Regions from separate parts of the Brevibacillus sp. JB24b genome, predicted to be linked through region 2. Evidence: predicted binding sites of a transcription regulator. Region 2 holds the regulator's gene; each other region holds the start of a gene.
The links. Region 2 encodes LexA, which represses DNA repair genes until DNA is damaged. Its sites were predicted from a motif close to CGAACATATGTTCG; they were not measured.
Positions count from the first base shown of each region.

Region 1: the regulator LexA is predicted to act here: its motif matches at 6,138-6,151, upstream of ACQV1I_RS17510 (ImmA/IrrE family metallo-endopeptidase).
Region 3: the regulator LexA is predicted to act here: its motif matches at 4,544-4,557, upstream of ACQV1I_RS21320 (carbohydrate kinase).
Region 4: the regulator LexA is predicted to act here: its motif matches at 7,089-7,102, upstream of ruvC (crossover junction endodeoxyribonuclease RuvC).

Region 1 is NZ_JBNVQV010000001.1:3,742,646-3,750,830, forward strand. Features, by position in the region: gene ACQV1I_RS17470 (S8 family peptidase) at 1-218, shown strand, start outside; gene ACQV1I_RS17475 (PadR family transcriptional regulator) at 485-811, shown strand; gene ACQV1I_RS17480 (permease prefix domain 1-containing protein) at 808-1,644, shown strand; gene ACQV1I_RS17485 (TolB family protein) at 1,669-2,718, shown strand; gene ACQV1I_RS17490 (hypothetical protein) at 2,936-3,592, opposite strand; gene ACQV1I_RS17495 (stage II sporulation protein M) at 4,039-4,665, shown strand; gene ACQV1I_RS17500 (DUF2500 domain-containing protein) at 4,739-5,125, shown strand; gene ACQV1I_RS17505 (GTP pyrophosphokinase) at 5,416-6,057, shown strand; gene ACQV1I_RS17510 (ImmA/IrrE family metallo-endopeptidase) at 6,188-6,805, shown strand; gene ACQV1I_RS17515 (hypothetical protein) at 7,129-7,410, opposite strand; gene ACQV1I_RS17520 (YolD-like family protein) at 7,677-8,027, opposite strand; gene ACQV1I_RS17525 (MarR family winged helix-turn-helix transcriptional regulator) at 8,160-8,185, shown strand, end outside.
Region 2 is NZ_JBNVQV010000001.1:3,443,789-3,451,973, forward strand. Features, by position in the region: gene ACQV1I_RS16035 (HelD family protein) at 1-1,632, opposite strand, end outside; gene crcB (fluoride efflux transporter CrcB) at 1,710-2,072, opposite strand; gene crcB (fluoride efflux transporter CrcB) at 2,059-2,463, opposite strand; fluoride riboswitch at 2,524-2,583, opposite strand; gene ACQV1I_RS16050 (DUF896 domain-containing protein) at 2,653-2,847, opposite strand; gene ACQV1I_RS16055 (LysM peptidoglycan-binding domain-containing protein) at 2,926-3,312, opposite strand; gene lexA (transcriptional repressor LexA) at 3,474-4,094, shown strand; partial or broken gene ACQV1I_RS16065 (isochorismatase family protein) at 4,212-4,609, shown strand; gene ACQV1I_RS16070 (DUF456 domain-containing protein) at 4,794-5,282, opposite strand; gene ACQV1I_RS16075 (hypothetical protein) at 5,378-5,797, shown strand; gene ACQV1I_RS16080 (GNAT family N-acetyltransferase) at 5,921-6,427, opposite strand; gene ACQV1I_RS16085 (aminoacyl-tRNA deacylase) at 6,499-6,963, opposite strand; gene ACQV1I_RS16090 (DMT family transporter) at 7,043-7,924, opposite strand.
Region 3 is NZ_JBNVQV010000001.1:4,561,274-4,569,458, reverse strand. Features, by position in the region: gene ACQV1I_RS21340 (copper homeostasis protein CutC) at 1-461, shown strand, start outside; gene ACQV1I_RS21335 (hypothetical protein) at 499-831, shown strand; gene ACQV1I_RS21330 (YfcC family protein) at 932-2,389, shown strand; gene ACQV1I_RS21325 (pseudouridine-5'-phosphate glycosidase) at 2,516-3,436, opposite strand; gene ACQV1I_RS21320 (carbohydrate kinase) at 3,433-4,527, opposite strand; gene ACQV1I_RS21315 (DeoR/GlpR family DNA-binding transcription regulator) at 4,736-5,527, shown strand; gene ACQV1I_RS21310 (hypothetical protein) at 5,609-6,166, shown strand; gene ACQV1I_RS21305 (Cof-type HAD-IIB family hydrolase) at 6,231-7,007, opposite strand; gene ACQV1I_RS21300 (LacI family DNA-binding transcriptional regulator) at 7,222-8,185, shown strand, end outside.
Region 4 is NZ_JBNVQV010000001.1:1,428,909-1,437,093, forward strand. Features, by position in the region: gene ACQV1I_RS06970 (bifunctional 2',3'-cyclic-nucleotide 2'-phosphodiesterase/3'-nucleotidase) at 1-1,877, opposite strand, end outside; gene ACQV1I_RS06975 (BofC C-terminal domain-containing protein) at 2,173-2,778, shown strand; guanidine-I (ykkC/yxkD leader) riboswitch at 3,101-3,220, shown strand; gene ACQV1I_RS06980 (xanthine phosphoribosyltransferase) at 3,324-3,920, shown strand; gene ACQV1I_RS06985 (nucleobase:cation symporter-2 family protein) at 3,946-5,259, shown strand; gene ACQV1I_RS06990 (hypothetical protein) at 5,352-6,515, opposite strand; gene ACQV1I_RS06995 (hypothetical protein) at 6,698-6,889, shown strand; gene ruvC (crossover junction endodeoxyribonuclease RuvC) at 7,161-7,661, shown strand; gene ruvA (Holliday junction branch migration protein RuvA) at 7,658-8,185, shown strand, end outside.

The DNA of each region.
Region 1 (8,185 bases), 300 kb from region 2:
CCACTTACAAAAACAGTGGCTACACCAATATGTCTGGTACGTCCATGGCTACTCCAGTTGCCGTATCTGTTCTAGCATTAACTTGGGGTAAACAACCTGGTGCTACAAACCAACAAATCGTTGATCGTGTACTATCTACAGCTGATCAAACACCTGTTACAGGCTCTAGCTACCTAAATGGTCGCGTAAATGCATACAAAGCAGTTAACGGATTTTAATTAACTGCACAACGTGATCTACTAATGGAAGCTAATCCTCTGTCTTTGAACAACCTGTTACTTCCAAAACACAACTAGATGGGAGCGAACCAACAGCATGGTGACAAGCAATCAAGCTGAATGTTTGATCTAAAACAGCCCTATTACTGGATGGTGTTACGCCATTCCAAGAAAGGGCTGTTTTCATTATGAATAAATTACATACATCGTATTGCAATACAAGATACATCGTTATACAATATAAAAAATAAAAGGAGCTGAGCTTATTGGATAAGGAACTAATGAAAGGAAGCATCGACATTTTGTTACTCTCTTTAATTTCTGAACGTGATATGTACGGTTATGAAATCACAAAAGAATTAAAGGAAAAAAGTGATAATTTGTATCACATGAGTGAGGGTACTCTTTATCCGGCCTTAAATCGACTACATAAAAAAGGATGGGCCACCTCGTATTGGGGAGACAATGAGACTCAAGGAAGACGCAAATATTATCAAATTACAGATGCTGGCACAGAGGAATTACAGCGGAAAGTATCGGAGTGGAACACGATTCACTCACTGGTGAGTAAGGTATCCAAGGGTTTTGTATGAATCGAATGGAAGAGTATGTCTCCTCTATTTTATCACATGGAGAATTTAGTGAGCAGGATCGAATTGAGCTAGCAGAAGAGTTTCTGGACCATCTGCACCAATTACAACGTGATTATCTGCAAGCTGGTTATTCACCTGAGGAGGCTGAACAGTTAGCCATTCGTGATTTTGGTGGTGAGCAGGAGATTGGTGAAGAATTACAAGAATCCCAAGCTCCGCATTATCGTCTATTGTTATTGCTTGTGGGAGCAGGCTCCATTTTATTCACCATTCTTCATTACTTATACGCCCTGTTTATTTTACAGGCATATATTCCTCTCCCTATGGTAATTGGAATGTTGCTTGGTAGTTCATTACTTTGGTTCTATTGGAATCCAGAGCATATTTTCCAGCGCAAACTTTTGATCAGCACGATTCTCATTGTACTCACTCTACTCTTTTTGTATTGGTCATATCTCGCTTTTTTAGGAACAAAATGGATTCGTAATCTATTGTTGGCTAACACTGCTTTATTACTTCTTCTCTCTTGGCTTACACTCCTGATGACGGCTTGGAAAAAACCTTTACACTTAGCCCTCTCGGAGCGTAAACAAAGAAACGTAATTCATACAGTAAATGTAACCTTACTGTTAGTATTGCTATATCCGATTATAAAATGGTCAAGTGGTATTCTATTTTTCGGCTGGATTTTCACTATTTTTCCTATATGTTTTCTCCTCGGATGGGCCTGTCTCTATTGGCTTCAGTACAAGTTAATTGGTAGAATGCCATTTCTAGGATTGCTCTTCGGGGTTTTCTCTGCTGTTTTTGTCGGCTTTCTTTGTTCTTTCTAACGAAAAATACAAGAGGTGATATAAATGAACAAAAAAACGCGCACTTGGTTATTTTTAGGGATTGCATTTTGTCTAACAATCGGTCTTTGGGCGACAGGTTCTCTGTATGCATCTACCACTGGAATGGATGCGGGAAAAACAGGTTTGGAAGCAGGGGTTGATATTGCTCCAGATGACTCTCGGTTGCTATTTTCCTACTCCGTTAATGGGGTAGCTAGTCTTTATACAGCAAATCCAGATGGAACAGACGTCAAAAAGCTAGCAAGTCTTTCTGGTCATTCTTTGTTTCAGCCCGTCTACTCAAGCGATGGGAAAAAGATCCTTACTCTGGCTCGACGTACAGGAGCAGAAAAAAAGACCACTGAACAAGCACTTTACGTTATGAATGCAGATGGCTCTGAACTACATCTTTTATCTGAGCCTGATGAGCTGATCACGGACGCCGTTTTTGCTCCTGATAATCAAACAATCTATTATTTAAAAGCTGGAGTATTTAAAAACTACTCTCCAATCGCTTCTAAACGCCCCCATGAATATGATCTTTTTTCTATTAATGTACAGGGGAAGAACAAACGACAAATTACACATGATAAAGAATATCAGATGACAGACTTGTCAGTATCATCAGACGGACAAAAGTTATTCTTCACCAAATTTACAAATTCATCTGACAAGCGCGACTTTAGTCAAGATAAACTGTCACTATTTGCTACCGATCTACAAGGAAAGACACTGACTAGCTATTTACCAGTAAACGATGCACTTGGAACACCTGAGATGTATGACGTTCGTTTTTCACCAGATGAGAAGCAGATTTCCTTTGTAGCTGTTTCACTTGCTTCATCAAACAAAACGTATGAATACGAATTGTTCACCATGGATCTAGAAACAAAACAAGCCAAGCAAATCACCACTTTACAAAAACATGCTAATTCACCTGTCTATTTTCATAAACAGAACAAGCTACTTTTCTTAGAGGATATTGGCTGGCCTGCTGAATCCTCTTATCAGCTTAGAACAGTGAACACAGACGGCTCTAATTTGCAAACGTTACAGATCGTTCTGCCAAAATAAAAACTCTTTCACCAAAGGAAGTACGAATCACAAAAAGTGGCTCGCCTTCACTTTGGGGGATTTTCTATCAAGAAGACAAATATATCGAAAATACTTTTTGATAGAAACAAGAAGCGCAAGAAGATATCTATATTTTGGATATCTTCTTGCGCTTTTATCTTAGTCCAGCTTAGATCAGTTTACTTGTGCTTATCTTCCTATTTCCAAACACTTCTTTCTAAAGTTTCCGTTCATGCCCCTCTGCCTGCACCATAATTTCTGGACTTGAAATGCTGCCTCCCCCTATTCTTTCCGGTTCATCGGTTGGAATTGTTTGAGCTAGACGGATTTGAAACGGCATTTCAAAAATCTCTTCTGCACGTGGTTGAATCACATACTCTGCTCGCAACGGTTCCGACTGAATATAGTTATCATCGAATAGACGAAACGGCATATCTATTGAGAAATGGACTTCTTTACCACCATAATTTTTGATACGAAATTGGCAGCTTCCTTTAACCAATCCATCTGATTCCTTTTGGTAGTGACAGGAGCTTCTTTTCTTCTCATAATCGAGAGCGTAGATACCAGTGGCAATAAAATATTGAAAACCACCTACAAGAAGGTATGTTGCTACTGGCACAGCAATCCATAGTGTCAAAATTGTTTTACCTGTCCCGTATTCTTTCAGGAAAAGAGCAAGTACGAAGAAAAATAATAATAAAAGCAATATACCATCTACATGAAATGTCTCTATTCTGGTAGGAATTCCTATCTGCTGTAAAAGGCGGTATAGAAGCGTGGTGTTATGTGGAAAGGAGGCTTTCAGAAGAAGAAACAAAGATAAACTAATCCAAACCGCCCAGCGTAGTTTTTGATTTTTTTGATTGGTCAAAGAAACACTCCTTTCTCTTGGCTTGGACTGTAAGCTTAAAATTGTGACGTTTTAAGCTTACATTCTAGGTGGAGAAGGCTTTGTTCCTTTCATTTTACCATTGTTTTCCCAATCATGACATCATCTTCTGCCTTTCTTTTTCATGAAAAATATTTTTTAGGTGTTTTGCCTAGCTTTACATCCTTATAAAACCAGAACGATATTTCGTACCATAGGAATTCATGCTCGACGTGTTCTTAAATTTACTTGGATGGTAATATAAATAATATCGTTATAAGTCTTTAGGAAAGGAAAATAAGATCCACACCCACGAATCATGTAGAGCTTTACAGAACTGAGGTGAGCATTGACCATGCTATTTACCTATTATTGTTTCGTTCATGATTGTAGGTGTACATAACCAAGTAGACAAACCATTATTCTTAACTGATAAGGGGAGAAGTGCTATGCTACGTGATTTGTATGCCCAAGAATGGGAACATTTCCGTCAAGATTACAAGAAAAGTTTTTGGACTATTATGCTGGTATCCTTAGTCATCGCTGTTGTTTTTTATATGCTCATTGTAAAAAATCCGCAAACGGTTAAAGAGCTGTTGGCAACACTCGCTCAAGCCTTTGAAGCAAAAGGGATCAAGTCAGGCGGTACATCCACATATTTTTTCTGGACTATTTTTAAAAATAATGTTCAAGCGACCTTCCTATCTGTCTTAGTCGGAATTATTCCGTTGATTATTTTACCTGCCTTCTCAGCGATCATCACAATTAGCACGATTAGTATTTTACTTGCTTCCGTTGCTATTCAGAATCAACCTTGGATAAATATCTTAGTTTACGGAATCCTCCCCCACGGTATTATTGAGATGATTGCTATCTTTTTAAGTGGGAGTGTTGGTATTTTTCTTAGTCTTACTGTATTTCGCCGTTTATTTTCACGCAATCGCCATCATTATTCCGTTAAAAAAGCCATCATCCAGTCACTTAAAACCTATATTTTGGTCATTTTACCGCTTGTGTTACTCGCAGCACTTATTGAAGGCTATGTGACACCTATTCTAATTCACAAGGTGGTATAAACTGTAAAAAAGTGCTACTTATGCTATAATACAAGTGAATATTCTCTATTTTTGTAATTAGGAGGATTCCACTTTGTTCTTTTCTAATCCGCTCGAGCCTGGATCACCCATGTTTGGTTTCATGTTCTCTTTTATGTCTAACGTTATTCCTGTTATTGTGATTGGTGGCTTTATTTTCGTTTTTGGTCGTGCTCTATTTATTTGGACGAAAAATAACAATTCTCCTGTCGAAAATAAACAAGCTCATATTATTTCAAAGCGTCTTCAAGTGTCTGGTCGCTCTGAAAATCATGCTTCTCACACCTCATATTATGTCACATTTGAATTGGAGAATGGCGAGCGCAAAGAATTTCAATTGACTGGACCGCAATATGGGCTGTTAGTCGAAGGAGACTATGGTATTATTTCTTATCAAGGAACACGATTTAAAGGCTTTCAGCGTCAAACTACTTCGGCTTAATCATTCATCTTACATTGATAACACATGAAGTTGTTATTGCTTCTGCGTAAAAATATTGTTTAAATGATGGAGACCGTTGTTTACCAAGGGCCGAGAGCCGTTTCGTTTGAAATGATGTCATATATCCTTTTCTGACGTTGCTGTTTTCGATCAGCAACGTCCTTTTTCGCCGCTTACATATTTCTCCCACAACCATCAGGTACAATAAAGTTAATATTGCTCACCATGCCATGCCTATGAACTGCATTCAGGCTTAGCGTCAAAGTCACAGAAATACAAGGAGCGTACCTATGCTAGAAAATATGGATGTTTGGAAAAACATGGCCTTTCATTATCAATTCGCTTTACGTGAATTGGAAACGAAGATCATGATTGTGAATACAGAATGGAAATTGCAAGATGGATACTCCCCTATTGAACATATCAAAACACGTTTAAAAGAGCCGGCTAGTATCATGAAAAAGTTGGAGCGTAAACGATTGCCAAAGACTTTAGAAAGCGTGCGAGACAAGCTGTTTGATGTAGCTGGTGTTCGGATCGTTTGTGCCTTTGTTGAAGACATCTATCGCATTGCGGACCATTTTAAACAACGAGAAGATTTGCGCCTTGTAGAGATCAAAGATTACATAGCCTCTCCAAAACCAAATGGCTATCAAAGCTTGCATCTCATCGTTCAGGTCCCTCTCGTCTTAAATGAAGGAATACAATGGGTAAACGCAGAAATTCAACTACGGACCTTAGCCATGGATTTCTGGGCCAGCCTAGAGCATATTTTGTTTTATAAGTACGATAAACAAGTACCACCTTATGTCTTGCATGAATTGACTGAAGCAGCTGAAGCAGCCAATAGCCTAGACCAGAAAATGTTGAGATTACGCAAAGAAATCTTAAATGGGAAAGAATTTAAAGTAGTTGCGGGAGCCAAAGCATAGCTGTTTCTCCCCATACAAAAAGAAAAAGGATAATTGGATGCGTCCCGTACGCTTGCAATTATCCTTTTTTTTCTTAGATACGAACAAATATTCTTATTTTTGAGTTATAATTTAGGAGGAGGAGGTTTTCATGAATCTCGAATTATATCAAATGACACCCTTAGAGGAATGGATTACAGCTAGGTATCAGCGACATGGATTTCTAGCTCCTGAGGAATTACACCTAGAAGAGATTGCAGAGTTATTTGGAGGCGAAATTGCTTTTACAAGATTACCATCCCACGTAAGATGGTGCGAGAATAGTGGAGACTTTCTGATTTTTTTACATCAGCATTTGTCAGAAGTAGAACGACGAGCCGAATTTTTTCATGAATTATGTCATCCATTGCGCCATTCTGGCAATCAATTGTCATTGCCACCCGCTCTACGTGACTTACAGGAAATGCAAGCAGGGCACTTTCAATTGTACGCAGCTATGCCCTTTTATTTACTTCAAACATTAACTATGCCTACATACGAAAGGGATTGGTTAAACCAGCTAGCTCAAGCTTTTCGCGTACCGATCTCATTGGCTTCCCGACGATGGGAGCAGATCAAACGCCGAATCTGGCTAGCACAAGAACAAGAATGGAGTATGATTATGTATCGGCAAAAACGAAGGCTAGCTCCTGAACTACCTTCTCTGACTCCCGAAACGAAACGCTTGCTTAGCCAATTGCAGCAACAGCTATCGAGGAAACAAAACTAGGCTACTTTGTCATTCATATTTTTTATTCATATTTTTTATTTATATGTAACTAACTTAGTATTTTATTTGGATGTATACATTTTATCAAAAACACGCATGCAGGCTGGCCCATCTGAGTCAGTCTGTTTTCCTTTTTAGGAGTATGTCAACAATCTACAAGCTCGCTTATGACTAATGTCGGCAGGAGGAAAAGGCGGTCAATAGAGCAGGAATAAAAAGCTCTCTTCCTAAGAAAGAGAGCCCTATGGCAGCTGCATTGGTGTCATTAGTTTCATTTTGTGGGTTTGTGGGTTTCATTGTTTGTTTTTTTCGTTTGATCCTTTTTATGATCCGCTAGCGACATCTACTTGCTTTTTTACAATATGATGGCCAATATCTAGGCCTTTTGCTAGCAATTCTTCTTCTGTCAAAACCGTCAGCTGTTGATTTTTTGAAGGCATCGGCATCAATCCACCTAGTGGACTGAGCATGCGGCAGTTGGTATCTGTCTCGATCACGACGTACAAACCTTTCTTTTCCATCTGTTCAATCAGATTCGCCCAACGCTTCGCATCCATTACTTCCGCGTGCTTGGTTAAAACCATGCCCATCTCTTGTGCTAACATTTGTAATCCCCTTTTGTGCTTACGTGTTTTCGTAAAAATCTCACGTTACATACAATACAGCCAAAACGCTTTCCAATGCAAAATGCATTTTCACGCAAAATTCCAGTGAAAAATCTATAAATTCAGTTGGAAACGTAAAATAGATCGTTCAATCTTGGCGAATCATGATTTTTTGCGTTACTACTCATTTTCTCTCTATTTCCATGATATTTACTCACATTTATTTTATTTTTTTCCTCGATTTATTTTCCGACCCTCACAAATTTTCACCAGATATCCTCCACTTCAGCAGCCAAAATAGTCTGGTAGCTAATCCAAGACACCCCGTTCTGTGTCTGTAGCTTAAGTCGTTGTGACACAGGATCAACATGCAGAGCATGCCCGATAATACGTTGTTCTCCCTTATCATCGTAATAACGCAGTGTCAGCAAACGCTTTTGTTGTAAACCTTGGAACAATATGGCACTAATAGTGACACGCTCCTCCTCGTCTAAGTCAGGTGGACAGTATCTCTCTTGCTCTGCTTTCATTCGTAAATATAGGTCTCGATGCTCTGGCAAGATAAATCGGCTAGACGCAAAAAGATTTTCCTTCTTGGAAACAGGCTTGTTTTTCATGATTGTCACTGCTTTCTTTTTTCGTTTTTCAATGATACTAAAAACTTGTTTCAACTACATATATTTACAAGAATAATTGTCTTACATATAATTGTTGTAGCAAGTATTTTTTCTAAGAAAGGAGGAGCCCCTTTGAGTAAACAAATTGTTTCTGAGGA
Region 2 (8,185 bases):
ATGAATACCTTGAGCCAAATCCCCTACGATAGTCATTGACTCATTTTTTGTGTGTAAAGAAAGCACTAAAATCTCTACATAACTCAAATCCTGAGCTTCATCAATCACCGTATGATCAAAAGGTGCTTCCTTCCCGCTTCCTTCCAGCAGATGACGAAGATATAAAATAGGAGCAAGATCTTCTGCTTCTATACGTTCTTCCTCTATTAATGATTTTGAAGTCTCCACAACATCTTGCAGCACTTCATCCGGAATTTCTTCACTGGTAAGCTTGCGTATCAGCTCCCAATCTTGCAATAGTTGCGCATACACACTAAACACATCTATACTTGGCCACTTACCTAAATACAAAGCAAGTAATTCATCTATTTTTTTCTCAAAACGCAATAAGCTAGGCTTATCCAGATCAATTTTTGCTTCCCTCAAATGAGTAAATAATTGTTGCGTCATCTGTTGTTTCACATGCTTAGCTAAAGCTTCTCTTCTCCGTTGATATGGTAAATGAGCAAATTCATCAATAAACAACTGGCGAATATCTGCTTTTTTCATTTCAAACACATGCTTTGTCTTATTATAAATAAATCGCAAATCCTTATAGGTTATTAGTTCATGTAGCAAATAATTCATATACCGATCTAACATATTATGACAGTGAATAGAACCCTTAAATGACATCCGATTCCACGCTTTACGTTGCTCCATCTGCTTGCTTGTATCGTCTTCAAAGAAAAGTAGCAATGGTTTGCTCGGATCAACAATTCGCCATCCTTTTGGCAAAAGCACCTTTACCTGTTTGGCTGCCCACTCGGTGAAAGTTGCTTGCTGCACATCCTCCACGCCTAATTCGGGTAATACATCAGAGATATATGTTAAAAACAGCTTATTTGGCGCAAATACCATAAATTTCTTGGAAGCGATCAAATGCTGGTAATTATAAATCAAATAGGACAATCGGTGTAATGCAATCGTAGTCTTTCCGCTTCCTGCTACTCCTTGTACTACAATAGCCCGATCTTTTTCAGCACGAATGATATCATTCTGTTCCGTTTGAATTGTAGCAACGATATCTTTTAATCGACTATCGTTATTTTGATTCAGACTAGAAGCTAAAAATTCGTCTATATAGCCTTCTTCAAGAAAATCCTCTGGCGCCCCAATCTCGCGATGAATTTTTTCTTTTAAAGCTCCATCATATATTCCTGTAATCCGAGCATCTTCTATAGCAAAATTACGTTTTAGCTTTACTTCTCCACGTACAATTCCCTGAAGTGTTCGGTAAAAAGCATCCTTGTTCTCCCCACTGTAATAAAGACTGGCAATAGGTGCACGCCAATCTACTACAACACTATCCATTGTGTCGCGTTCTACGATCCCACGTTTTCCGATGTATACGGAATCCATTTCATACGTTTCTTCCTTCATGAAATCCACTCGACCAAAGTAGGGCTTTTTCACGGAGCTTTCCAAATGAAAGAGATCCCTTGCTTTCGAAGAATTGACTACTTGTTTAACATAATCATCCGTTGCCTCTCGCAGATCTTCTCGGAGCTGTCCAATCTCCTTTTCAATGGTATGTACCGTTTTATCCAGCCGGTCTTGTTCTTCCTTATATGCAGGATGATGAATGGTCACATGTCTAACCTCCTTTTCATCAAACGAATATTTATCTTATCAAAACAAAATAACAAATCCAAGGACAATCTTAGAAATCACAAATGTACTCCGAGAAACATCCCCAGTGCGGCAGATGAAATTCCCAAGGAATAACTGATAAGTAAGTATATGATTCCTATCTGGTAACGTTTTTTGGTGAATAAAGAGTAGCTTTCCCATTTATATGTCGAAAAGGTAGTGAAAGCTCCCATAAAACCTGTTCCTGCCATTACCACAAAAAATGGGGCCAATGAAGAGCTTGTTATTATACCTAATAAAAAACATCCAAGAATATTGATACAGCAGGTTGCCAATGGAAACATTCCTTGATAACGCCGATTTATCAGCAGACTGATTCCATAGCGAGCCACTGCTCCCAGACACCCGCCTAATGCTACTCCTATACTATTCAATAGCATCAGTCTCGCTCCCTCTCTGTGCTAATCGAGTACCTATCAAAGAACCAAGCCATGCCATTAATAACCCTCCCCATAGACTGGCCAACACATAACAAATCGCTAGCATATATTGATGCTGATGCCAAAGAGTTAGCGTCTCTACACTAAAAGTCGAAAAGGTAGTAAAAGAGCCAATAAACCCTGTTCCTACTCCTACGGTAAACCAGGAAGGCAGTTGATTTCGAGTTAGGATATATTGATTGAGAATGCCTAATCCAATGCAGCCTATGAAATTAATTACTAGCGTTCCTAAAGGAAATGAAAGCCCCCACCAGCCCGATGTCCATGCTCCTAGTAAATATCGAGATACAGCCCCCATCATTCCTGATAGTCCAACAATAAAAAATGACATGCACTCCCTCCTCTATCATCTATTTCTGACACATATACAAACAAACTCCTACCAGCAATATTACTGGTAGGAGTCATTAGCCTAACGGCGCTTCGGGCGAACTCCATCGCCTCTTATTTGCTTGTAATTGTAAGTAACCCTAATCAACGGCACTATTCCTACGTGGATTATTTAAAGAAATCACATAGACTAGTGCTTATGCTTAGGTTCCTCATCCTCTACATAACGGATCGAGTCTAAACTAGATTTCAAGGAAGCCTTCATAGCATCAATGTATTTTTGACGAAGAACTTGTTGCTCCGCTTTTTCTTCTGGAGTTAAGCCAACACCCTTCGATTTCTTGGCTAATTCATTAATACGTTTTACCTCTGCATCAGTAACCAATGGTGATACCTCCTCAACTAACTTCTCTTTATTATAACACAAGACCAAAGAGAGGAGATATAAATTATGGTTTAAAGCCTACCGGTATGCTGGAATAACGAGATTATTTCCTGCATAAATCATTGGGCTATCTAATTGATTTCGTATCATGATCTCTTCCTTTAGTTCCCTAACTGATAACCCGGATTCCTGCTGATATGCTTCCGCAATACTCCACAGCGTATCACCTGGCTGAATGGTAATGACAAGAGCTTCTTGCTGTGTATTGGGAGCTGCAATAGCCACTTTTTCTTTTCCAAAAATCATACTGCCTGCTGCAAAGGATACTATTATGATGAGCAGTATCGTTACTATAGCCTGCCCGCGTGTTATCCCTCTTCTATAGTGTACCAACGTGTCCTTATTCGTCGTTGTTCTTGTTTTATCTTTGTATAGATTCTGACAATTGCTAGATTGTACCATCATTATCATCACCCTCGCAAACGTTTGTTCTCATTTCGATAGCATAATCATAATGCGAACAAACATTCCTGTCAAGTAGGCAAAATCGAACTAATGTTTGTCGAACGCAAATTCTCATGGTATAATGTAGAAAATATCTGGATCGAGAGAATGAGGTGTTCGAAATGTCCAAACTCTCCAATCGCCAACAAGCGATCATTGATTTTATTCGTAAGGAAGTAAAAGATAAAGGTTATCCCCCGTCTGTCCGAGAAATCGGTGAAGCGGTAGGACTAGCTTCCAGTTCCACTGTTCACGGTCATCTTGCACGACTTGAAAAAAAGGGCTTAATCCGCCGCGATCCTACTAAGCCACGTGCTATTGAACTATTGGACGAAACTCGTATACAGGATGATTATGAAAGCTCCATTGTTCGTGTTCCAATGGTTGGTAAGGTAACGGCAGGTCAGCCTATTGCAGCTATTGAACAAGTGGAAGAATATTTTCCATTGCCAGAAAACATCGTTACGTCTGACAATGTTTTCATGTTGCGCGTTATGGGAGAGAGTATGATTGAGGCAGGCATTTTAGATGGCGACTACGTAATTGTTCGCCAACAAAATGTAGCCAATAACGGTGATATCGTGGTAGCGATGACAGAAGAGGATGAAGCAACTGTTAAGCGTTTCTTTAAAGAGAAAACGCACTTCCGTCTTCAGCCAGAAAACTCTCAGCTTGAACCAATCATTTTAGATAGCGTTACAATTCTAGGTAAAGTGATTGGCGTTTACCGCCTTTTCCACTAGTACATTGAATTTTAATTTACTTGCTGACTTCTAACGTGCTTGAACGAAAAAACTCTTGGTAAAGATCATACTCACCAAGAGTTTTTTCGTTCTGAACCTTTTAGCTAGCAACCGTTTCTATTACTTTCGATTAATGCTGTCATACAACAAGCAGTTAATTCAGATTATTACGTCATCTTTAGTAGAGATAAAGATGTTGCTAAGGGGAATGGAACGGGCTTTGAAATCCATTCGAGCATTCATAGATCACCAGATACAGCATCTAATCATGATGGGCTGAAACAGAACTCTGTATTGACACAGCCGTCAGAACGGCTACTATATATGGCTTTGATGTAACACTAGTTGGAGACGGACATTCTACAACAGATTCAACCAGTTTACCTGCCGAACAGATGATTACTCACCATAATCGGGTGTTACATGGACATGATCATGTGGATTATTTTTCCCTTGTAAGATATGCGCGTGAAAATCTGTTTTCTCCGACTCACAATCATTATCGGAAAAAGTAAGGTTGGCATACTCTCAAAAGAGCACCAAAACTCTACCATTAAGACCAATCCTGTTCAAGAACAAAAAATAAACCAAGATTGCCGCTTTTCTCTCCAGTTGATCATAGAGAAAATAATTGACAATCTCGGTTTTGTTCATTAGATCAAAAATTCAATACCTGATTTGATTATCCACAAAAAATTTTTACAAAGCTACAATAAAGAACCAGATAATCATGATTAGTTGAATAAAGATTTTCACAATAGCACTACTGAAGAATCCAATGAGGCTTCCTATAGCTATCTTAAAAGCTCGTTCAGCCGGTTGTTTTTGCATCAGCATTTCAATTAATAATACAAATACAAATGGAAGAATAATCATACCAAATGGCGGAAACGTAAATACACCAATGATAATACCTAATATTGAGCCAATTGCTGATGCCTTTGATCCGCCATACTTTTTAACAAAATACATATTGGTCATTAAGTCAGCACCATATAACATCACACTCAAAATTCCCATTCCCCACCAGAAGGAAACCGGCAGTCCTGCCCCCGGATCGGCAATCGCAAACTGATACAATAAGAAACCGCCCCATAATAAAACGGTATCAGGTAACACTGGCAAGAAGATGCCGGCGATACTAAGACCGAATAAGAGAATAACGATCAACCACAATAAAACATCCATGTTTAAACCCCCTCTTTGTTGCATCTTACCCGTTTTCTATATGTACGTATCAATGCTCTCCTACGTTTCATTTTTGTTTACAAGTTTTCCTTTTCTTGTTTGGTATACGTTTCTTCTATTCTTTATTGGCAATACCTGTTGTTTTCTTACTGTCCTCGACTAGTTATGCTGCTCAAGAAAAGCATAGTACAACTCAAGTAAGTATGAGTAGTAATGCTTACAGTCAATTTTCTATTCCATTTGCATTAACAGTAAAGGAATGGGATAGAGGATATGGAGAAGCTGGGGTCACAGGACCTTTTTTCCTAGCTAAAGGTGGTACCGTAACTGTTACATTTGACAAGCATGTAGATACGCTGGGGTGGTACCTACTGAATGCAAATCGGTATGGAGCTGAAAAAATTTATCCAAAAGGATCTACCGTAACTGTGCCACGAAATTCACATTGGATTGTTCTTCTACAAAACTCTGGTATTAATCCTGTCACTATTTCAGGTAACGTGACTATTCACTAGACTTTAATAAATCCTATACTTATCAACAATCACCACTTACATCCGCTGTACTTACTAAGACTGTTTGTAGGAGAATGATAAGTTTCAATAAAATAAGCACCATTTTAGATGCTAGATTATCTTTCATTCTCCTCCTCTTTTTTGAATACCTATTGACGAGAATTTTTGAATGGGACCATCCCAATCCTCTCTTCTCAATTCTTGATAATTATTATTTGTGTATTCAGAAATTAATGCGCGCCAGAATTTCTGTGCCGAAATATTTTGCTCGATCTCAGAAATTTCCCATTCTCCCTGGAATTGATGGAATAAGCGAAATGCCACTTCTTTACCGATCCCATGCATACGATATTTTCTCATGATAAAAAACTCTGCCATTGAGTAATACTCTATGTCTTGATTCTTTAGCTTTCGTAGTAATACAAATCCAGCATATCTCTCGTCTACTTTTATAAAAAAGGGAATCCGATCTGGTTCTGTCCAATAATGATCCAAAAATTTATAATCATACAAGCCATGCTCATTTACATCAGCATAATCAAATTCACTAAAATCGTATTGATATAGCTCTAACAGATGCCGTAAAACCATCTTTTGATGCATAGATACTTTCACAAGCTCTATTTTCATTTCTATACTCCTTACTTCATAGAGAATTTGCTGTATGCTAAACAGCCTTACTCATCACCATATTGTATCTTTTATTTTCTTACACGAACAATTTTTCCTCTATTTAATCTCAATAAATCTTCTACCTTTATTTTTACTAGAGAATTAGGCGAGCCTCCTCCCGTATATACATACTCCAATTCTGTTACTCTAGGATCTACTAAAAAAATGGCCTCAAACCCAAAAGAAGGCACACCACCAGCTGGATAACCAGTTCCTTCTAACACTTCTTTTTCATTGGCCAAACGAGGTCTTTCAATATTGAGTGCTTTACTTACTCGTGATGTACTAGCTCTATCTTCACCTTTTACCACGGCAACAATTAATCTTCCAACTTCATCAACCATACAAATATTTTTAACCAACTCGTTAACAGGAACATTCACAGCTTTTGCCGCCTCTTCAACCGTGTGACAAGATTGACCTAAAATAAAGTGCTGGGCATCAGCATTCTTTGAATGTAGATATTCTTTTACTTGCAACTCATAAGAATTCATATCCCCCTCTCCTTTCTAAAATATTTTCCTCATTTTACCTATGTTCCAATGACTTATCAATAGTAGTGGTGAATTTTAGTTACGTATAATTCACCGTATTTTCTTGTTTTGGTTTTTTTAATGTATAAAGCATTCCAATAAAAATGAATAGGATACCCACTGTTTGAATGATACTTGGTCGAAATCCAATAATGACCACATCTAATAAAATTGCGACGGCTGGATCTAAAAATACCATTCCTGAAATCGTTCTGGTCGATAGCTTTCGTACACTATCGAAAAACAGAAGGTAAACAACACCAGTGTGGATAATACCAGTAATGATTGCATATGCCCAATTCAGCGTAGTTAAATCTAAAAATGCATGATAATGAATAAAGGGAAGCAAGCATATAGCACCTAGGGCAGTTTGAATAAACGTGGTGGCATAGACACTTATTTGTTGCAAACTTTTCCCTAAAATCATCGTTAATGCATAAAAAAGGGCAGCTAGAATAGCGTACAAAAATCCAGTCATTTGAAACGAAGCATTTGAGAGATCGCTATGAACTCCAATAATGAAAATCGTTCCTACAAAGCAAACCGATATAGCTAGAACTGATAGAGTTGTTAATTTTTCTCTAAAAATAAAGCTACCTACAAGTAAGACAATCATCGGGGCAAGATGATAGAGAGAGATCGCTACTGTAATCGAAATCAATTCAAAGGATTTAAATAAGAATATCCAATTTAACAGGTTTGCTATTCCACAGAAGCTAACTCTAATCAGTTCTTTTTTGCCCCATTGTTCTTTTTTATACGTTCCTGTAACAACCCATATAAAACCAAGGAAAACTGTCGCACAAATGCATCTAATAAAAACTAATTCTAAAGCAGGGAGACCAGTTAACACAGAAAAAAAACCAACTGATCCAAAAATCGTCATCGCAATGAACATTTGAATAAAAGCCCTTATATTCATAATTTTTTCTCCATTCTATCTATAGAAGTTATTACTCTAACTACTATAGTTGATCCAAAAATAAAACGGGTTCATTGAACTGAAACCGCCCTCTTCCCATTAACGAATAAAAAGATTGCTTTCTAGACTAGATATAAGCTAATCACACAAAGTCGACTAGCAGACAGGAATCCTTTTAAGTTATATACTATTATTCATAATATTGATGACATTGCAAGCATGTTTCTGCATTATTACAAAAAATTCAAAATAAATAAAGGA
Region 3 (8,185 bases), 1.1 Mb from region 2:
TGCAGCAAGATATACAAACCATCCGGGAATTAGGTGCAGCAGGTGTGGTTCTTGGGACTTTAATGCCTGACAATCACATTGATTTTCGGGCATTAGAGGCTTTGTTAACAGAAACAGGTCATATGCATGTTACATTTCATCGGGCGTTTGATGAAGTAGAGAACCAACTAGAAGCGCTTGAACAATTACTACAGTATAAAGAGATTACTCACATTCTAACATCTGGTGGCAAGTCAAGTGCCCTACAAGCGGTTGATCAGATTAAAACATTGGTAGAACGAACTTCTTCTACACACCTGACCATATTAGCAGGTGCTGGTTTAACAATAGATACCGTGCCTACCTTTGTAAAAGAGACAGGCGTTAGGGAAGTCCATTTTGGCACGGGAGTAAGGCAGAATGGACAAGCATTGGAACCGGTGGATCCGCAATTAGTTGCTTTATTGAAAAGGAAACTATAATGAAAGAAGCTAGTGAGATAACAGGAGGGGGTAAGTAATGAAGAAACGCCCGTTTAACATAGAGATACGACGACAGATGATGGGAGAGGATATCGTCTATCTGATAGGTGGTGGAGTGGTACATATTGGTGCAGTTGCGACAGCTTATTGGCGGAATGAGCAAATAAAAGTGGAGCTTATAACATTACCAGGTCATAAGGAAGATCAATTGGCATTGGAATGTGCAAGTTTAGCTTGTGAACAAAAAAAATGCACAGTAACAGCTATTGTGGGCATTCATATAGATCAAGCTAGCAGGGAAGAAATCATGCTGGCAGTAAAGACAACTCGTGAAGCAATGCATGAAGAGCTCTTTGGAGAAGGAAAATAGTGATTAGTTACCCCTTTTTTCAACTGTCATAGAACTGAAAAAAGTTGGTTCTTTTTTTCACGTTATAATAGACGGATGCGAAAGGGGGATTTTGTTTTACATGAATGCACTATTTTTCAAGATGAAAAGGAGAAACAAGCATCCTAGAGAATTAAACGTCTTCGTCTTGTTGCTAGGCATTTTACTATTGGCAACTGTACTTACGTATATAGTACCTGCTGGAGAATATGCTCGCGTTGAGATTGATGGGCGTAATGTGGTTAATCCCACTAGCTTTCACTTTCTACCGTCTAAGCCTGTCCATCCATTTGATACGCTGATTAGTATTCATAAAGGAATGGTTGAGACAGCCGACATTATTTTCTTTGTCCTCATGGTAGGAGGAACATATGGAATTATTACATACTCCGGCGCAATGGAGGCTTTGGTGCTAACTATGGCACGTAGGCTAGGGAATCAGGAAAAATGGCTGGTTCCACTGATGATGCTATTCTTTGGTGTCTGTGGTTCCTTAATGGCAATGGCTGAGGAGACACTACCGTATCTAGCCTTACTTATTCCTTTAGCTTTGGCATTAGGTTTTGATGTAATTACAGGTGCAGCGATTGTACTAGTAGGGGCCCAAATCGGTTTTAGTACTGCTCTTATTAATCCTTTTACTATTGGTGTTGCTCAGAAGATAGCAGAACTTCCTCTGTTTTCTGGTATGAGCTTTCGAATTGGGCTATTTGTGGTTCTATACATAGTTAGTGTTACCTTTGTATATCGCTATGCGATGAAAGTGAAGAGAGACCCATCTAAAGGCTTCTTTGTGGAGAATAGCTTTGGAAAAGAGATGTCTCATACTTATTTTGCTCCTATTGATTTGCAAGCCTCAGACAAACAAAAGGTAGTAGATCACAAAGTATTTCTCACCAAGCACAAGCTTGTTCTGCTTAGCTTCCTGCTGACATTAGGTACAATTGCATTTGGTGTCATCAAGCAAGGGTGGTTTATTTCTGAGATTGCCACCATATTTTTATGTTTAGCGTTGGTATCTGGTTTAATCTGCCGTATGAGTGGAAACGAGTTTGTTACTTGCTTTATCAGTGGGGCAGCAGATTTATTAGAAGGGGCTCTAATCATTGGAATGGCCCGGGCTATCTTACTGGTTCTGACAGAAGGGCAGGTAATGGATACGATTCTGTTCTATTCAGCTCAAGCTATTCAGCAGATACCCTCCTCTTTAACAGCTATGGGCATGTTTATCCTTCAATGCTTTTTAAATGTGATTGTCCCGTCGGGGAGTGGTCAAGCGGCACTAACAATGCCAATCATGACACCTTTGGCTGATTTGGTGGGCATCACTCGTCAGACCGCAGTATTAGCCTTTCAATTGGGAGACGGCTTTACTAATATTGTAACTCCTACCTCTGGATATTTTATGGCTGGACTAGCCTTGGCCAAAATTCCGTGGATTCGCTGGTTTAAGTGGATTATGCCTCTAATTGGTTTGCAGATAATAGTGGGAGGTATTGCTATCATCGTTGCACAGGTGATTGGATATGGGCCTTACTAACAAACCATGCGTAGGCTATTAAAATAAAAATGAGGGCAGTTCCAGAAGATGGGGAAACCACTCTGGAACTGCCCTTTTTAGATATGAAGTGTTTTATACCAAAATGATATCTAGATTTTTACTAGCTTATTGATGTTGTTTCTTTTTGTATTCAACTGCAATCTTAGCAGCTACCTCTGCGTTGTGATATACAAGTGCGATGTTGGTTTCTAAGCTTTTGCCTGCTGTTAGTTCTTTTACTTTTGAAAGCAAGAACGGTGTTACTTTTTTACCAGCGATATTATTTTCTTTGGCTTCAGCTAATGCTTGCTGGATTGCAGCTTCAATCTGATCGTATGGAAGAGCAGATTCTTCTGGTACAGGATTGGAGATAACCATTCCACCCTGCATACCTAGCTTCCATTTCGTATCCATTACGGAAGCTACTGAATCAGGCGTGTCCAATTTGAAGTCAACGCCGTAGCCGCTCTTACGGGAGTAGAAGGAAGGGAATTCGTCTGTTTTGTAACCAACTACTGGTACACCTTGTGTTTCTAAGTATTCCAAAGTACGTCCGATATCTAGAATTGATTTACAACCTGCGCAAACCACGGCTACGCTAGTATTCGCCAATTCTGTTAGGTCAGCAGATACGTCCCACGTTACTTCTCCTTCACGGTGAACTCCACCAATACCACCTGTAGCAAACATTTCGATACCAGCTAGTTCAGCAGCAATCATAGTGCCTGCAACAGTGGTCGCTCCAATTTTACCTGTTGCTAGGATATAAGGTAAATCACGGCGGCTTACTTTCTCGACGGATTTGTTAGTAGCGAATTCTTGTAATTCTTGATCGGTAAGACCAATTTTAATTTTGCCATCCATGATACCAATAGTAGCTGGTACAGCACCGTTATCGCGAATGATTTGCTCAACTTTTTTAGCCATCTCAATATTTTGTGGATACGGCATACCGTGAGAGATAATGGTTGTTTCCAAAGCGACGATCGGTAATTTATTTTCTAGGGCGTGTGCAACCTCTTCAGTAAAAGTTAAGTAGTTTTTCATTGTGCATTCTCCTTTACGAACTGATATAGTTTTTCCGGCTGTAATTCGGGAGAGACAGATTGTTCTGTTACTAGCGTCAGAGCTGATGCAGCAAGACCTAAGCGGCAAGCATCTAAAAGCTCTTCACCATGTAGAACACCATGCAGCAAACCTGAAGCAAAGGCATCACCAGCACCGGTAACATCTACTACATCCACTGGATATGGTGGAAGTAAAACCTCATGCTCAGGGGAGGACACAAAAATGCCTTGTTCACCCATGGTTACGATGACATTGAGAGCACCGCGTTTACGAATCAACTGGCAAGCTGTTTTTACATCCTCTACATTGTTAATCTTCATGCCAGATAGAATCTCAGCTTCTTCCTGATTAGGTAAAATGCTTGTGACACCCATGAGGGATTCTGGTAATTTTTTCGCTTTGGCAGAAGAGACGGGATCAATATACAAAGTAATGTTCTCATCGTGGCAACGTGTGATCATGTATGCCAACACTTCCTCAGGTAAGTTCGTATCTAGAAGCACAATGTCGGAAGCAACGATATGAGTCCATTTCTCAGCAACCATCTCGGTTGTTACTTTTTCATAAATATCCATGTTTGCTAGGGAAACGTACATTTCACCATCTACATCTAGTAGTGCTGTGTAAGTACCTGTTTGTTCAGAGGAGAGCATCCAGGATTGACTAACGTCTACGCCATGCTGTTTGGTTTCTGCAAGAACCCATTCACCTTCTTTGTCATTACCTACGCTTGTAATAAGCAAGGTAACGCAACCAAGACGTCCCAAATTTTCGGCAATGTTTCGGGCAACCCCTCCACATGATGAAGAGATGCTAACTGGATTGGAAGAGTGCAGCTTGACTTGTTGTTTACTGCGAGCTTTGCGATCCAGATTGGCACCCCCAAGGCAAGTGATGGAAGCTTCTTCTTTTAAAATGTAGGCTCTTCCTTTGATTTGGCCTTGTTTCATCATAGTGGCAATATACCCTGCTACAGCTGAGCGGGAAATTCCCATTTTATTGGCTAATTCTTGTTGACTGATGAAGGGATTCAAACGGATGTAGTGCAAGATTTGTTGTTCTTTATCCATATGACACTCCTCCTTTCAAACAAAAGTTTATCACTTAAACAAAAGTTTGTAAAGTATTTGTTTATGAAGTATGATAGGAGAAAACATTTTACAAAAATCCTTGTGGGCTATTTCTAGTAATAGTTTCTCTACTATCTAAGCAAAAGTCTATCTGAATAACAAAAGTTGAGTTACAATAACAAAAAGTGGCGAAAAAGGGGCGGTTGGTGTGTCATTAGTAGGAGAGGAACGAAAGGAGCTCATCTTAGAACTACTACAACAAGAAGGAAAAGTAAAAACAACAGAGCTAGTAGAAAAGCTACAAGTCTCTTCAGAATCCGTACGTCGGTATTTAGAAGAGCTGGAACAAGAGCAGAGGCTCAAGCGAGTTTATGGAGGAGCCGTAAAAGTTGGTGGAGACATTGAGTTACTTTCTTATAAAGATGACTCAGAAATTTGTTATAGCAGCATAAAAGGAATTGCGCAGACAGCAGCAAATTTAGTACAGCATGGTGAAAGTGTAGTGCTAGATGACGGGGTTATTTCACTATATATGTTGCCCTACTTATTAGAAAAACAAGACGTGACGATCATTACCTGCTCTGTACGATTACTACAAGCCTTTTTTCTGCAAGAGAAAAGGGATGAGTTTTCAGGAGATATTTATTTTTTAGGTGGGAAGGTACATCAAAAGCATGCACGTGTATGCGGATTGATGACAGAAAAAATGATGGAATATTTCCATGCAGATAAAGCTTTCTTGTGTGTAGATGGATTATCCTTACAAAAAGGAATGAGCCATCATGATGCTGAACGAGCTTTTTTAGTCCGGAAATTTATGGAGAATTCAAAGAAATGTATCGTGCTTTGTGATCAGGCTAAATTGGAATTACAGACTTTTTATAAAATTGCAGACATAAAAGACATCCAGACGATTATTTGTGATAGAGAAATACCAGAGGAATGGATAGAAAAATGTCAAGAATGGCAGGTACAATGGTTGATTGCCTCCGAGGTGTAACCGGTTACACAGAACTTTCGTACATATTCTTACTGTGCTAACACATAATAACAGCAAATATGAGAGTTCAGGAGGCACAACATGTGGTACAGCAGTTGGATGCTTACGGTATTGATGATTGGATACACAGGATGGGGCGGAGATACGGCGAACTCTCTTCGGGGAGAACAGCACACCCAAGTCATCCAAAATGAACTAAAAATCCGTTCCGTCAAAGAACTAACCAATGAGTCCCAGGCTATTATTCATGCAACAGCATTGGAATCCATTAATGAGCAAGCTACAGACCGATCTGTTCAAGGAAGAAGAGTTGTCAAATATACACAAACCTTTCAAGTAAAAACGACACTAAAGGGGAACATAGGGAGCCAAGTACGGGTTATCTTTTATGGATTGGAACCTAAACCTGTGGCTAGGGACCCTTTAAATTTACAGTATCCTGGGGCGCTTGGGGATGGTGAATATTTTTTATTCTTAAAAAAATTGGACTCCAATTCCTACACAACCGTAGATAAATGGCAAGGAATCTATCCTATCTTCGGGGAAAGAACGGTTGCTCTGGAAGGACAAGGAATTTCTGAATTAAATGGATTAACACCGAATCAGATGATTGATAAAATAAAACAGGTAACAAGATAATAATAGAGAAAGCCGTTTTCTGTATAAAGAGAAAACGGCTTTTTTAGGAAGCTCTTATTATAAATTAGTCTAGCAATCCCAACATAGCTAACCCCTTTGCAATCCCATTCTCATTACAATGTGCTGTCACATAGCGGGCTTTTTGTTTTGCTTCTGCAACGGCATTGCCCATAGCCACACCGTGTCCTACGGTTTCAAGCATTTCTAAATCATTTAGACCATCACCAAAGGCATAGGTGTGTTCAAGAGAAAATTTACCGTGTTCCAGCATTTTCTGAATACCGACTGCCTTGGAGCTTCCTAATGGAATAATATCTAAGGCATAATCATGCCAGTGAATAAAGCCTAACTGCGGGAAACGCTCTACGTACTCTTTTGCAGGCTCCGGTGAGCAGAAGATGATGCTTTGATAGATCGGGTTTTGCTTGTAATAATCAGGATCAAGCAAAGGTTTAGCCAATTGCAGCTCACCATAAATTTCGTCCAAACGAGGATCGTTAAGATGGTTGGCACATAACATTTCATGATTTACATAGGTGAGAACGTGACCGTGCTTGTCGGCAAGGTTCGTTAAATCTGTTAATTGCTCCATCGAGATTGGATTACTATAGATTGCTTCTCCTTCAAACACAACATATTGACCGTTTATAGAAACATAAGAATGGATGTCTAATTCCCTACAAATATCTTCTAATTGCTTAGGCATACGACCAGAAGCAATAGCCGTATAGATTCCATTTTCACGTAATCGACGTACAGCGTCGCGTGTGCTTGCTAGCAATTGCTTATCATCGGTAAGTAAGGTTCCGTCTACATCAAAAAATACGATTTTTCTCTCCACTTGGATTTCCTCCGCTTTTCTCTAGTTGATCTAAGTGATATCACTGTGTCGTAACGCCCAGAGGTCACGCCGACACCAAGTGATACTAACAAGACTAACCTTACAATATGAAAAGCATTTCAGGTCAAGTAATTTCTTCAGATTTTCTAGAGAACAATGAGAACATAGCATCTATAAACAGCTTATTTTACAATGGAGAGAGGGGGGATGACACATGGCTAATATAAAACAGATAGCTGAGCTAGCAGGTGTATCTATTACAACCGTATCACGGGTTCTTAACAATCATCCCTATGTACAGGAAGCTAAGCGTGAGGCAGTCTGGGATGCCGTACATAAGCTTAATTACTCGCCGAACAGTAACGCTGTTCATTTGGTAAAGGGGAGAACAGGTATGGTGGCGGTCCTCTTACCGTTTGTCAATCATCCCTTTGCTGGAATGGTGTTGGAAGGAATTGCTGAACAAGCACTAGTGAATAATTACCGATTAATTTTATGCCAGACCAATTATGATCAAAATGAAGAAAAGCGTGTATTGGATATGCTGAAATCGAAGCAAATAGATGGGGTGATCATTGTTTCAAGAAAAGGCAAATGGGAAATGGTAGAGTCGTACGCTTCCTATGGACCTATTGTTGCTTGTGAGAAAGTAGATAGTGAAGTTATTTCTTATGTACATGTTGATCGGTATAAAGGTACGAAGGAATGCTTTCGTTATCTAGTAGAAAAAGGCTATCGACAAATTGGTTTTTCTCTTGGAACCAGTGGAACTCATAATGGAAAAAAACGTATGCAGGCTTATTTGGAAGGTATTGCCGATTTGGGAGAATGCGTTCGACCAGAATGGATTTTTGAAAATTGCTATCAGATGGAGGATGGTTCGCAGGTTGTGCAGCGATTGGCTCAGCTAAAAGAACGTCCACAAGCGATTATGGTAGCAGGTGATTTACCGGCAGCAGGTATGATAACAGAAGCAAAAAAACTAGGATGGGGCATCCCTGAGGACTTGGCTATTATCGGCTTTGATAATTTACCGTTGGCGAGCATCCTTGATCTAACAACCATGAATGTACCTAGCTTTGAAGCAGGAAAGGTTGCTTTTCAGTTATTTATCGAACAAATTCCTGAGCGGGGAAACAAGCTAAAGGATAGAACAATCGTCACTAGAAAGGTAGAAC
Region 4 (8,185 bases), 2.0 Mb from region 2:
TCTTTTGCTTTAGGAGAAGATGTTAGCGTTACTTTTACATCGCCTTTGATTGGTGCAAAACCCCAGTTTCCATCAGCTGTTGGATTAAAGGATTTTTGAGCTTTAATGTAGTTAATTAATACTTCACGATTTTCATCTGGGGAATCGATAATTACATTAGAACCGTCGATACCAGGGAAATTACCACCACCGAAAGCACGATAGTTGTTTGTTACCACGATGAATTTTTGCTTAGGATCGATAGGTTTACCGTTATATTGTAGGTTAATTACGCGATTAGCCTTTTCATTAACCAAAGTACCTTTGATATCGTAACGGGAAGGCTGAGTCAGATCGAATTGATACTCTACTCCATCCAACGTATCAAAGTTATAAGTTGGGAAAGCATCATTAACTAATGCTTGCTCTTCTTTTTTGTTTGGATCGATCTGATTAAATTGTCCAGCAGAACGCTCTAACCATTCTTTTACTTGGCTACCGTCGATTAAAACAGCTTTAATTGTATTTGGATAGATATATAGATCTGAGACGTTTTTAACAGCAATAGTACCAGACTGGATGTCTGTATAGTATTCAGCACCGTTACGTCCACCTGCTTTAAATGGTGCAGCTGCAGACAAGATTGGAGTTCCTTCGAATTCTGTGCCTTGTGTTGCTTTTTCTGCCCACCATCTTTGTGCATTTGAAACGATTTGGACAGATGGATCGTCATTAACTAATGCAAAGAAACTGTTGATGGAAGCTTTTGTTTCCCCAACCGGTCCACGAACATAGCCCAAAGTGTCTTCATGGTCTTCTTTTACAGCATTAAGAATATCTTTGTCAGCTTCTACAAGAGCTTTTTTGGTAGCAACATCATAAATTGGACGTGCTTCGGTTGTAGAATCAATCACTTGCCATTTTCCATCTACTTGCTTAAGAGTTAGGTCGATAACACCTAGATGATCGCCCCAGAAGCCTGGCATAACAGATGGAACACCATTGATAGTACCTTTTGTTGTGTCAACGCCTTCAATCCCATCAAAATCTTTGCTAGGGAACAGCTTGTGAGCATGACCAAACAGGATAGCATCAATGCCTTCTACTTTACTTAGGTAGTAAACTGCATTTTCGTCATTTCCTTTTGCTGGAGCCTTTTCAAATCCAGAGTGAGGAATTGCAACAATGATGTCTGCGCCTTCTTTTTTCATTTGTGGAACGAATTTTTTTGCAGTTTCAATGATATCTTTAGCAATTACTTTACCTTCTAAGTGACCCTTGTCCCAAGCAGTTACTTGTGGAGGAGTAAATCCGATTGCACCGATTTTAATTGTAACTTCTTTCCCGCTCTCATCTTTTACCTTCTTTTCAAAGATGTGGTAAGGAGTGAAGTAGTTTTTATCGTTATCAGGATTGTTATCTTTGTCGTCGATATAGATATTAGCATTTACATATGGAAATTTTGCGCCTTTAAGTGAAGCTTGTAGATAGTCAAGGCCAAAGTTGAATTCATGGTTACCGATGTTACCTACTTCATAATCAAGTAGATTCATCGCTTTGTAAATTGGATGAACCTCTCCGTCTTTCAATCCTTTTTCATGAATGAAATCGCCAAGTGGATTTCCTTGAATCAAGTCACCATTGTCAAACAAAACACTGTTCGTAACTTCACCACGTGCGTTTTTGATCAAGGTAGCTGTTTTAGCTAGACCAAATTGGTCAGTTGGAGCATCCTTATAGTAGTCATAGTTCACTACGTTTGTATGGATATCTGTTGTTTCCATTAAACGTAATTTAATAATGCTTTCTCCTTCTGCGCCTACATGAGCTGTAGGAAGAGCAAACATACTTAGCACCATTGAGGTAGCTAGCACACTGTTTAGATGTGTCTTCTTCAAGTGAAAAGCCCCCTTAAAATATTATAAATGTTGAGAATTGGACAAGTTCGATCATATCACAAGTTTTTAAATTTCGACAGACAATTTGGGGGGAGTAACACAAAATTTACGAAGATTTCATGAGTAAAATGCGAAGTGGACAACATAAAAAACGCTTACATTAACAAAAATAACGAATTATGATCTTCTATCTTGTACTAATGTTCGGTATTTATTCAGTAATCTATAATTGTATAAAACTCGTTAGAGATGGAGAATAATAGGAGAAAACGCCATCTAAAGGGGTTTTTCTGCTATGCACAAATCATTGCGCCCAGCAAAACTGAAGTGGAAATGGCTAATGTTGTTTCTTATGTTAACAGTAGGGTTAGTACTGGGGTTCTGGGCTTCACGTCTTGAAATGAAGCTTACCAATCAAGTAGATAAAAGTAGGATATCATCTCAGATTAAAGGGGAAGAAAGCGTCCCTGTATTCTCCATGCCAAGACAGGTCGTCTTAACTCGTACGTACGTATGTGGAGTAACAGGTGAGGAGAAAAAAGAAGTAAGAGAAAATACGTTAGAGCAAATATTGAAACCGTATGCCGGATGGGAGCTGGTCTCGGTTCATCCAGATTATATTGTGTTGCATAAAGAAGAGAATGATCTTGCTCCTATTTGTAAAGAAAATGGTTACTTTGGCTTGTCTCCTGACGGTTTTTTAACTTTTTTTGAAGGTTTACCAGACTATCAGAAAGTGATTCAAACCTTCTATCGAATTAATACGGACAGTATGAAAGCGAGCCTTTCTAAAGAAGAGATTGGACACTTATATAAAGGTATTCGTGTACATGATCTTGCTGAATATAACAGTATTTTATCTACTTTTAGCGAATTTCAACGACAGATTGAACCTCAGTAATCAAAAGATCGCTAATTATCTATCAACAAAAAACAACCAGCTTCTCTGTATGTAGGTATATCAGAAGAGCGGGTTGTTTTTGTTGAATACCAATTTGTGCGAATGTTACGAGGATAAGAGCAGGTGAACGATTCTATTCTATGAAATCGCTTCCTATTTTATAATGGGAAAATATGTTGAAGAGCTAGATGTGTTTACTGCTTGTCGAAAAATAGTGGGTATGTTACAGTGTACCTATTCAATTTCAAATGACTCGTATAATTCTTGGGGATATGGCCCATAAGTTTCTACCGGATGACCGATAATCTCATCTGACTACGAGTGAAAGTGCATCTAGGGTTCCGTTTTTGTCGCTCGTTTATTGACAAAAGGACTGGTCCAAGCGATGCAAGCTTTGTTATGTATTACAAAGCTACACCTAAGGGATAAAAACCCAGAAGGACAGGTTTCACTTGAACGTTGTTATTCAAGTGCCTTGTCCTTTTGGGTTTTTTTGTTTTTTTAAATAACTCTGTTGAAATGTGGAAAGGGGCTTTTGGCTACTCATGAAGGTATTACAGGAAAGAATTTGTCAGGATGGAAACGTATTATCTGATACGGTATTAAAGGTAGATGCTTTTTTAAATCATCAGGTGGATTCAAAGTTAGCCATGCTGATCGGAGAAGAATTTGCAAAGCGCTTTGCTAAAGAAAAGATTACGAAGGTTTTAACAATCGAGGCGAGTGGGATTCAATTTGCAATGGCAACGGGCTTTGCGCTACAAGTCCCTTTTGTGTATGCGAAAAAGAAAAAAGCAATTACGCAATCGGATGATGTGTATACGGCATCTGTGCATTCGTTCACACGCAAAGAAACATATCAAATTAGTGTGGCTAAAGCCTATTTAAAGCCTGGTGAGCGTGTACTAATCGTAGATGATTTCTTGGCTACGGGAGCTGCTTTAGTAGGGTTATGCGACATTGTAAAAGAAGCTGGTGCCGAGTTAGTAGGCGTAGGTGCTGTCATAGAAAAAAGCTTCCAAGAAGGCCGAGGTTTGCTGGAAGACAGAGGGATTGCTATTCATTCGTTAGCTCGAATCAAATCGATGTCGCCTGAAACAGGTATTGAATTCATCGAGGAAATCGGTGCATGCAAATCGTAAGGCAAAAAGGGAGAGGTAGAGCACAATGTTAAGCAAGCAAAAGATTTTTACCTTGGGCTTTCAACAGGTTCTAGCGATGTATGCGGGAGCTGTTATTGTTCCGCTCATTATCGGTAAAGAATTAGGATTAACGCCACAACAGATGGCATATCTAATCGCGGCGGACCTCTTCACTAGTGGACTTGCTACCTTGCTTCAAGTGTATGGGGGAAGGTACATTGGATCGGGGCTTCCCGTCATGCTGGGATGTACCTTTACAGCGGTAGGACCCATTATTGCCGTGTCACTTTCAGCTGGTAACAGCTTAACAACCGCATATGGAGCTATTATTGTATCTGGTATTTTTGTATTTTTGTTTGCGCCTTTATTTGGTAAAATGCTACGCTTTTTTCCAACGGTGGTTACAGGCTCAGTTGTCACTATCATTGGTTTATCCTTAATTCCTGTTGCGATGAAGAATGCGGCTGGTGGGGAAGGGAATGCTTCTTTTGGTTCACCTACTAATTTACTTCTAGCTCTTGTAACCTTGCTTTTAATCTTGTTGTTTAATCGCTTTTTTACTGGATTTATCCGATCAATTGCCGTATTGGTTGGACTTGTGACCGGCACAATGATTGCCTTTTTCTTGGGCATGGTTGACTTCTCACATGTGTGGACTGCTTCCTGGATTAGCATTGTACAACCATTCTATTTCGGTACGCCTCGCTTTGATATAATGGCAATTCTAACTATGATAATAGTAAATATGATCAGTATGGTGGAATCTACCGGTGTCTATTTTGCAGTCGGTAAAGTAACTGACACCAAGATTGAATCCAAAACAGTGGTAAAGGGCTTACGTGCAGAAGGTCTTGCTATTACAATGGGTGGCGTTTTTAACGCCTTTCCGTATACCGCTTTCTCACAAAATGTGGGTTTGCTTTCCCTGACGGGTATCAAAGGGCGGGAAGCCATTATGGGTGCCGGTGTAATCCTAGTTGCATTGGGAATGCTACCAAAATTGGCTGCACTTACAACTGTTATTCCTGATGCTGTACTAGGTGGGGCTATGATCGCTATGTTCGGTATGGTAGTGGCATCAGGTATTAATATTTTATCTAGTGTTGATCTATCCAAAAATGAAAATCTGTTAATTGCAGCTTGTAGTATAGCGGTAGGTTTAGGTTCCGCAGTGGTACCACAAATGTTTGATCAGCTACCAGGAATGGCGAAGATGATTATGCAAAACGGTATCGTTACAGGCTCGCTAACTGCAATTGTATTAAATATCTGCTTGTCTCGAAATGACAAGGTAGTTAAAAGCTCTTCTCAGACAACCTCAGAAACAGTATCTGCGTAAGTGAATCGACAATTGCAGGTTTAGAAGATAAAAAGGGATGTTCCGAAAAGCAAGCTTGCTTTGGAACATCCTTTTTAATCGCCGTTTTCCTGTTACTCTCCAACAAGCTCCATTTCAGCAATTCGCCAACGATCCCATTGAGAGCCTCTAACTAACGTAAAATAACAGACTCTTTGATAGTTCTTCCCTTTTTCTGTATAGGAGAGTTGCACAGGGATGGTGACCGAGAACATATCACTGGTTTGCTCTTCTGCTGTCATCTTATCTAAAAGTGGGTGCAACGGTTCACGAACATACACTGGATCATTCATGGAAGCCAGAGAGCTTGGTGATCCAGCAACCAAAAAAGAAGCAAGAGGCTCTTCTTCTCGTAAGCAAGTGAGATAGTAATCAATAATTTGGAGAGGACTAGCCTTCCGCAAGGCAGAATAGAGTGTTCCAGCCGCTTTTCGAATCATAAATTGGTGGCCAGCATCCGGTTCGGGACGCTTATGAGTAGAGCTACCTAGGAAATGAATACAAAAATGCCCGTTAAATTGATTTCCAGCAATTCCATCACCACCGTGAGGCATCCCGTGCATAGAAGCTGCGTAATGCTGTCCGTTGATAGTTAGTAAAATGGCGCGCCTTTTCCAGCTCCATTTTCCTTGATATATCCTCTTCATAATGAAAGTATCTTGTTTCGTTAAAGGTTGTACGTCGGCATGATCACTACCAGCACGACGTTGTACACGGAATTGTTCACCTGATTCAATATCTGTGACAGTTCCATATGACATACGCTTAAAGTTTCGTTGCACCTCATTCCACCCAGATAAGGTACCATAATGCTTCTGTTCTGTTAAAGAAACCCATTTTTCAAGGTGTTTACGTAACGGGTTCGTTAATAGTACTTCTTGAAATGAAGCCTGTTCAAATAGACGTTGATCGTCACTATATAGATAACGATTTTTCTCCGTATAGATTATGGCTCGAATAAATTCCGGTTCAGAGCTTGAAATGCGTGGCCTAGCTTCAATTAGTTGTCCCCATTTTTCCCGACCTGTTACTGTCAGTTTGGATTGGAAAGTAGCATTTACAGAAGTTTTGACAATGATGGTCAATCCCCCCTGAGGCAAGGAACCCGGAGCAAAGGGAGCGGGTTTATCTGTTTCTCTTACGTACGCATGATGTTTTCCAAAAACAGTGGAGGGGGAGAATAGCAAACAAAAGCAGATTAGCAGAAAATAGAGACTAGAAAAGGATTTCTTTTTCATAACATATCCCCCTTTGAGATAACAAATCAAATGATTATAGCCATAGGATGCTTCCAGTTATCCATTTCATTCAAAGCTTGTCGTCCTTTACGAATGAACGGAATAGGTAAAATCGGGATACATACCACAATCATTAACATCGCATACTGTAGGGGACGGCCATGTGAAGGAGGAGTTCTTGTATGTCTTCAATGCCAGGAGGAAGCTACAAAGACCAGTTCCACCAACGCTTGTATGTTCAGCTTAACCAAGGTCATAACAAATTGGATTATCGAAGAATAAATAATATCGAAAAGCAAATGCAGAATGAAGTGGACGATTACGCTCACATGCTACATGACGCAGCAGATGAACTTGGTATGAACAAACATTAATTGGCCGTCCCACGTTTTTGAACGAGGCAGGGAAGCCTGTTGAGAAAATCTCAGCAGGCTTTTTCTGTGTTGGCCTTTGCGTTGGCCTTATCAATCAACAGATTAAACTCGAGAAAAATAATCGTAAAATGACGAAGAAATGGTTTAAAAAATGCTAGGGTTCGATTGTTTTTCGGATTGGGTTATCAAACTTTCAACGGAAATGCATGTTCGCAATCTGTCTGGTTTGTGTTACAGTTAGAGGAAGACAGGAAGAAGCGGAGAGAACGTAATGCGGATAGTTGGAATTGACCCGGGGATTGCAATTGTCGGGTTTGGATTTATAGATAAAGAAGGAAGTTCCTTAAAGCCTGTGCAGTATGGTAGCATACAGACAGAAGCTCATACACCTGTGCCCCTACGCTTGCGCCAAGTGTATGATGCTACCATCGAGCTTTTAGATACGTATCAGCCTGATGAAATGGGCATAGAAAAATTATTTTTTAATCGAAATGTGACTACAGCTTTTACTGTAGGACAGGCTCGTGGTGTCATTATTTTAGCTGCTGAGCAAAAAGGAATCCCGGTTTTTGAATACACACCGATGCAAATCAAGCAAGCGGTAACTGGCTACGGTGGAGCTGAGAAAAAACAAATTCAAGAAATGGTACGGATGTTATTGAAGTTAAAGGAAGTACCAAAACCGGATGACGTAGCGGACGCATTGGGTGTAGCGATTACTCATGCTCAAAGCCGCACGTATTATGATATATCGGAAGGTGCAAAGAAATGATTGATTTTGTAGAGGGAATTGTCTCTTATATAGATACGGAATACGTTGTAGTGCAAGCAGGTGGGCTAGGTTACCGTGTTTTTTGTCCTAATCCTTATTATTTTGTGAAAGATGAAGGGAAATCTTGCCGCTTATTTACTCATCACCATGTACGTGAAGATGCGATTCATTTGTATGGATTTGCAACTAGAGACGAACGTGATTTATATCGCCGATTACTTGATGTGAATGGCATCGGACCAAAAGGAGCCTTGGCTATATTAGCTGGGGCTACACCTGACCAAATTGTCTCCGCTGTTCAACAAGAGAATGTGACCTACTTAACGAAGTTTCCTGGTATTGGGAAAAAGACAGCTCAGCGCATGATCTTAGATTTGAAAGATAAGTTGAAGGGATTTACACCATCTATGCTAGTTACGTCTGCACCAGAATCTTTATTGGTGAAGGGAAATTCCGACATGGCTGCGTTAGAAGAAGCCATGCAGGCATTGATGGCTTTAGGTTATTCAGACAACGAAACTCAA